3 regions of the Arthrobacter sp. P1_B3 genome follow, and region 1 is predicted to be linked to each of the others. Evidence: riboswitches for the same ligand, from Rfam matches in the RefSeq annotation. Region 1 holds a riboswitch; each other region holds the start of a gene.
The links. Region 1 has a riboswitch for S-adenosylmethionine ahead of metX (homoserine O-acetyltransferase MetX). Riboswitches for the same ligand answer to the same signal wherever they lie in the genome.
Positions count from the first base shown of each region.

Region 2: it holds a riboswitch for S-adenosylmethionine, as region 1 does, so the genes downstream of both, AC1D2F_RS14615 (DUF1737 domain-containing protein) here and metX (homoserine O-acetyltransferase MetX) in region 1, are expected to answer to the same signal.
Region 3: it holds a riboswitch for S-adenosylmethionine, as region 1 does, so the genes downstream of both, AC1D2F_RS05835 (aminotransferase class V-fold PLP-dependent enzyme) here and metX (homoserine O-acetyltransferase MetX) in region 1, are expected to answer to the same signal.

Region 1 covers NZ_JBFTZV010000005.1:219,651-221,906, reverse strand. Annotated here, with positions in the region: gene AC1D2F_RS07790 (bifunctional o-acetylhomoserine/o-acetylserine sulfhydrylase) at 1-995, shown strand, start outside; SAM riboswitch class IV at 1,111-1,226, shown strand; gene metX (homoserine O-acetyltransferase MetX) at 1,238-2,256, shown strand, end outside.
Region 2 covers NZ_JBFTZV010000013.1:76,466-78,721, forward strand. Annotated here, with positions in the region: gene AC1D2F_RS14605 (O-succinylhomoserine sulfhydrylase) at 1-484, opposite strand, end outside; gene AC1D2F_RS14610 (rhodanese-like domain-containing protein) at 484-903, opposite strand; gene AC1D2F_RS14615 (DUF1737 domain-containing protein) at 900-1,232, opposite strand; SAM riboswitch class IV at 1,254-1,368, opposite strand; gene AC1D2F_RS14620 (ATP-grasp domain-containing protein) at 1,710-2,256, shown strand, end outside.
Region 3 covers NZ_JBFTZV010000004.1:42,313-44,568, reverse strand. Annotated here, with positions in the region: gene AC1D2F_RS05835 (aminotransferase class V-fold PLP-dependent enzyme) at 1-1,264, opposite strand, end outside; SAM riboswitch class IV at 1,299-1,412, opposite strand; gene AC1D2F_RS05830 (glutamyl-tRNA reductase) at 1,489-2,256, opposite strand, start outside.

The DNA.
Region 1 (2,256 bases):
CCAGCCTCTACGGCGGAACCTACAACCTGCTCGCCCACACGCTGAAGAAATTCGGCATCTCCGTGACCTTCGTGGAGGACCCGGACAACCTGGACCAGTGGCGGGACGCCGTCCGGTCCAACACCAAGCTGTTCTTCGGCGAAGTGGTCTCCAACCCCCGCCAGGACGTCCTGGACATCGAGGGCATCTCCGATGTGGCGCACGAGGCCGGGGTGCCGCTGATCGTCGACAACACGCTCTCCACCCCGTACCTGATCCGGCCCATCGAGTGGGGCGCGGACATCGTGGTCCACTCCGCCACCAAGTACCTCGGCGGCCATGGCGCCGCGATCGCCGGCGTGATCGTGGACTCCGGCAACTTCGACTTCGGCAAGGACCCGGAGCGGTTCCCCGGTTTCAACACCCCGGACCCTACCTACAACGGCCTGGTTTACGCCCGCGATCTCGGTGCGGAGGGGGCGCTGGGCGCGAACCTTTCCTACATCCTCAAGGCCCGCGTCCAGCTCCTGCGCGACCTCGGCTCCGCCGTTTCCCCGTTCAACGCCTTCCTCATCGCCCAGGGCATCGAAACGCTGAGCCTGCGGGTCGAACGCCACGTGGCCAACGCCACCAAGGTGGCGCACTGGCTGGAGGCAAGGGACGACGTCGAATCGGTCGCCTACGCCGGGCTGCCGTCCAGCCCCTGGTACGAGCGAGGCCGCAAGTACGGGCCCAAGGGGACCGGCGCCGTCGTGGCGTTCAACATCGCCGGGGGAGCCGAGGCCGGCAAGCGGTTCGCCGATGCGCTCGAACTGCACTCGCACGTCGCGAACATCGGCGATGTCCGTTCCCTGGTAATCCACCCGGCGTCGACCACCCACAGCCAGCTCTCGCCCGAACAGCAGGCGATCGCCGGCGTCAATCCCGGGCTGGTGCGGCTTTCGGTGGGCCTGGAACACATCGACGACATCCTCGCGGACCTCGACGCCGGATTCCGCGCGGCCAAGGGCGCCTAGGCAAGCAGGGCGGCCGGCGGCCGGTGTCCCCTCGACGGGACGGCCGGCCGCCGGGCTGTCACATGGAAGTCACAATCTTCGTGATTTCCGCCCCCTGTTTCGTAGACTCGTACCAGGTCATGAGTGCCAGTGACAGCCCCGGCTTGCTGGCCGGCAACCCTCCTATTGCGGCGGGGTGCCCCGGGTGAAGACCTGGCCTGCCGGTCAGCTGACGGCAGGCAAGCGCGAAGATAGGTCCTCACATGACGATTGCCGTCACCCGCACGGGTGCTCCCGAAACCAAGCCATCCCGCAACCCGGACGGGACCGTCCAGTACGTCCGGATCGGCGACCTGCAGCTCGAATCAGGGATTCCGCTGCCCGATGTGGTCCTCGCCTACGAGACGTGGGGGACCCTGAACGCGGACGCCTCCAACGCCGTCCTCATAGAACACGCCCTGACCGGCGACACGCACGTGACCCGCGGCGACAGCGAGGAACCCGGCTGGTGGGAACAGCTCGCCGGACCCGGGGCTCCCGTGGACACTGACAAGTACTTCGTCGTTTCAATCAACATCCTGGGCGGCTGCCACGGTTCCACGGGACCCTCCACCCCGGCCCCCGACGGGCGCCCCTGGGGATCGCGGTTCCCGCTCGTCACCCTGCGGGACACCGCCGCCGCCGAGGCGCGGCTGGCCGACGCCCTGGGCATCGGCAGCTGGTATGCCGTGCTGGGCGGCTCACTCGGCGGCGCGCGCGCACTCGAATGGGCCGTCACGTTCCCCGGCCGGGTCCGGCGCTGCGCCGTGATTTCCGTCGGCGCCAGCAGCACGGCCGAACAGATTGCCTTCGCGCAGGCCCAGACCCTGGCCATCCGCCAGGACCCCCATTTCAACGGCGGAAATTACTACGGCGGCCCGGAACCCGAAGCAGGTCTCGCCCTCGCCCGCCGCATCGCGCACATCACCTACCGATCGGCGGCCGAACTGGACGGCCGGTTTGGCCGGAACGCCCAGGAGTCCGAGGCGACCCTGGAAGCCGGGTCGCTGGCCGGACGCGGGCGCTACCAGGTGGAAAGCTACCTGGACCACCAGGGCAGCAAACTGGTCCGGCGCTTTGACGCGAACAGCTACATCGCCATCACCGAAGCCCTCATGAGCCACGATGTCTGCCGGGGGCGCGGCAGCCTCGGGGAGGCCCTGGCCCCGGCCACCGCAGAGTTCCTGGTGGCGGCGGTGGACTCGGACCGCCTGTATTTCCCGGCCCAGTCCCGTCAACTGGC
Region 2 (2,256 bases), on a different contig from region 1:
TCGACGGCGACTCGAAGAATACCGCCGTGGCCGGCTCGGACAGGGCAGAGCGCCATTGTTCCAGGTCCGGGCCGTCCACGAAGACCGTCTCGACACCCCAGCGCGGCAGGATCTCGTTGAGGATCACAAAGCACGAGCCGAACAGCGAGCGGGCTGCGACTACGCGGTCGCCGGCAGCCAACAGCGCGCCCAGCGCGGTGAAGACGGCGGACATGCCGGACGCCGTCGCAAAACACGCCTCGGTTCCCTCGAGCAGCCGGAGCCGCTCCTGGAAGGTGGCAACGGACGGATTGCCGTAGCGGGAGTAGACGAAGCGCTCGTCTTCCCCGGTGAAGGCGCGCTCGGCAGCGGCCGCGGACCCGTAGACGAATCCGGAGTTGAGGAAGATCGGCTCGGTGGTTTCCTGGAAGCCGGTGCGGTCAAGGCCGCCGCGGACAGCCTGGGTGTCGGCGGCCCAGCCGGCGGCGTCGGGATTGAAAGTCATCAGATCTTTCCAAGGTTGGTGGGCAGGCCGCGGTTCTTCCAGCCGTTGACGGTGCGGTCGCCAAAACGGTCGGTCTCGCCTTCGAAGCCCTCAAGAACGTTGTACGAGGTGTATCCGGCGGCCGTCGCGGCCGTCGCGGCGGCGATCGAGCGGACACCGGAGCGGCAAAGGAACACCAGTTCGACGGCGGAGTCCTCCGGTGCCTCTCGCCTTAGCTGTTCCACGAAGTGCGGGTTCGGTACGCCGCCGGCGAGGTTCCACTGGATGAAAAGCGGATCGTTCCGCCTTCCGCCCGCGGACGTCGTGTCCGGGATGCCGATGTGGGCCCATTCGCCCTCGGTCCGGACATCCACCAGGAGGGCTCCCGCCTCCAGCTTGGCCCACGCCTCATGGGGGCTGAGGTCTCCGGCGTAGCTCATGCGTGGCCCTCGAATGCCCCAACAGCGTCAATCTCGTCGGCATCGAGCTCATCGACTGCATTGGCCACGGCGGCGTCCGCGCTCGCAATCGCGGCCGGCAGGACCAGCGCCTGCGCCACGATCACGGTGCTGCCGTTGAAGGTGGCGGCGGGGCTTCCGTGCAGGACATAGCCCTCGGCCAGGGCGGCGGACACGCGCTCACAAAAGGCGCGGTCATCCGTGCCGGTGAACAGCCGGTAGGCCAGTCTTTCCTCGCCGGCAGGTGGTGCACTGCGTGCTGTGCTGGGTGCTGTGGTGCTGAGTATTTCGGGTACCGCGGGTGTTGACATGGGGGGCACGACGGATCTCCTCTTTCACGCTTGCAGCTCGAATTCTCGATTGCCGAGTATTCACCTGAGGCACCCCGCCGCGAAAAGGGAGGGTTGCCGACCGGCCAGTCAGGGCTTGGCACCGGTTCTCATTACTCCCCAAAAACGTAACACCTACGACGCCGGCCCGCACCGCCGTCGTCGTCATGTTCCGTAACCGGGCCACGCCCAGGCGCTGGCGCCGGCCGGGCCCAGCGTGGGGCGGGGTGCGGCCGAGTAGTTGCGGGCTCCAATTTCGGGTACAGCCCACTCGTGTGTGCGCGGACGATTCGCCGTCTACTGGAGGACATGGCCGACGTGTCGGCCGGATTTGCAGGTTAACCGAGCTGTCCGTGAATCGAGCCGTCTGTCCATCAAAACAAGTTGTCTGTGAATCAGTGGCCGGAACCGTCGGAGCCACAGCCATGGCCCGGCCGGTGACGGCGGAATGGAGCAATTGTGGGCCCGCGCATACTGGTTACCGGGATAGCAAGCGCCGCCGGCCGGACCGTCGCGGCCCAGCTCGAAGCCCGCGGACTCCCGTATCTCGGCTCCGACGCCCGCGCCGACTCCCGCCAGGCGGAGGATGCCCCCGCCGCGGCCGCGGTCAGGCTCCTGCCGGCGACGGACCCGGACATGATCCTGGACCTGCGCCGGCTGGTGGACCGTGAAGCCATCAACGTCATCATTCCGACCCTGACTGTGGAACTTCCGGTCCTGGCCGCGGCCCGTGCCGGTTTCGCCCAGGACGTGCGGATCATCGTGGGCGACCCCGCCGCGGTGGCCCTCGCCAACGACCAGCTGTTTACCACCTGGGCGTTGCAGGCAGCCGGGATTCCGGTGCCCCAGGTCGCGGTTCCGGGCGACCTCGCCGCCGCGCCGGCATCCCTCGCCTCCCTCACCGGGCCCGTGGTGGTCAAGCCGCGGGTCTTCAAAGGCTCCCATGGTGTCCACGTGCTGGCCGGAACCGCCTCGGTTAGCTGGAAGAACATGCCGGCGGGGCAAC
Region 3 (2,256 bases), on a different contig from region 1:
ACAGGCGCTCGGCGTCCTCCAGCCGTGAGCCGAGGCCGAAGCTGGCGCGCAGGGAGCCTGCAGGCAGGCCGAGCCGCTTGAGCAGCGGGTGGGCGCAGAAGCGGCCGTCGCGCAGGCCAATGCCGTGTTCGGCCGACAGGTAGGCGGCCACCAGCCCGGCGTCGTAGCCTTCCACCGAAAAGTTCACGACGCCGATGGTGCCGGTGCCCGGCAGATCGACTCCGGGGGAAGAAGCGGGAGTCGAATCGGCAAAGATCCGGTGAACGGTCACGCCGTCAATGCCGTGCAGACCCTCGACGAGGAAGGACCGGATGGCGTCCTCGTGGGCCTGCCACTGCTCCGGGTCCAGGGCCGCGATCACTTGGGTGGCGCGGGCCAGGGCGGCCGCGCCGAGGACGTTCGGCGAGCCGCCCTCGTGCCGGGCGGGTCCGGTGGTCCAGCTGACGGAGTCGAGCCGGGCGTCCCGGACCGCGCCGCCGCCGGCCAGGTGCGGGGTGCCGGCGTCGAGCCAGTCCGTCCGCCCCACCAGCACGCCGGCGCCGAACGGGGCATAAAGCTTGTGCCCCGAGAAGGCGAGGTAGTCGACGTCGTCCGCGGCGATGTCGATCCGCCGGTGCGGGGCCAGCTGCGCGGCGTCGACGACGATCCTGGCGCCGTACTCGTGCGCCAGTGTGGCAAGAGTCCGGATCGGCAGGATCTCCCCGGTGACATTGGAAGCGCCGGTGACGGCGAGCAGACTCACGCCGCCGCGGGCGAGCTCGTCCCGCAGGCGGTCCACAGTGGCCGCGAGGGTGGGGGCGGCCACGACGCTGCGGTGCGGGACGTTCTGCCAGGGCAGGAGGTTGGCGTGGTGCTCGATGTCGAGGTAGAGGACCTCGCCCACCGGCCGTCCGTCGCGGAGCGGCAGGCAGCCGGCCAGCAGGTTCAGGGAATCGGTGGTGTTGCGGGTGAAGATTACCGAATCGTCCGGCCGGCCGCCCACGAAGTCCCGCACGATGTCCCGGGCGTTCTCGTAGACGGACGTGCTGATCTGCGAAGCGTAGCCGGCGCCGCGGTGCACGCTCGCGTAGTACGGCAGGATTTCGTTCAGGTAGGCCGAGACGACGGACAGTGCCGGGGCGGAGGCGCCGTAGTCGAGGTTGGCGTAGCGGGCGTGGCCGCCGGTGATCAGCGGGGCCTGGATTTCGGCGCCGGTGACGGCGGCCAGCGGGCGGGCCGCAGCGGCGTGGAATTCGGGGGCTGCGGGAAAAATGGCAGTTGTCATGGGACCTCACTCGACCAGGACCCCACATCATGGGAATCCGCGCTTGCCGGGTCCGTTCCGGACCGGCCAGGTCGTCACCCGGGGCACCCCACCGCGTCTGGAGGGTTGCCGGCCAGCAAACCGGGGTTTAGCGCTGGCACTCGTGACCTGCATCGAGCGTAGGACATCCGCGCAGCCGGGGAAAAGACGGCCAGCGATTGTGAAGCGGATTATTACGGACACGGCTACGAAGCCGCCGGCGCGGCCGGGACACCTTCCAAGGCAAGATTGTATGCCCCGGGGTTCCGGGCGCCGGTGAGCTGAATGCTGAGGCCGAACAGGGCTTCCAGCGCGGCAGCGTACTCATACTGGCGGCCGTCCGAGGCCAATTCCCGGGCGCGGACCGTTGGGATGTGAAGCAGTCGGCGGACAATTCGACGCATCGCGAGGTTCACATCCTCAGCCTGGGCGCCGCACCCGTATTCCTTCATGACGCGCGCCATTTCAGCCTCGAGGACCTGGTGGACGTGGCCGCGCAGGGCCACAATGGCGGCGTCGACTACGCGCAGTCCTTCTTGTTTTTCGAAGCGAAGCGCCGCTTGCCGGACCAGGACGCCGGCGAGGCGGAGCGCCTCGGCGTCCGCCGGGGGAGCCGCGAAACGCACTGAATCCAGGGTGATCAGTTCAACGCCCGGCAGATCCGCCACCCGGGGGTCGAAGTCATGGCTGGGTGCGAGATCGATGACAATGAGGGCACGGCCTGTGTCATCCCTCCAACCGGCCAGTTGGGCGGCACCTATGCGGGTCTCCGTGCCGCTGCAGCCAATGATGATGTCTGCCCGGGCAACAGCGGCAGGCAGCTCCCGTGCCGTCAGCGCCGTACCGCCCCTGCTCGCCACAAACGCCTCCGCGCGGCCGGATTGGGAGAAGACGGAAATGGTGGGGCATCGACTGTTCCTGAGGATTTCCGCGACGCAAACGGCATAGGAACCGGTGCCGAAGAGGACGACGGA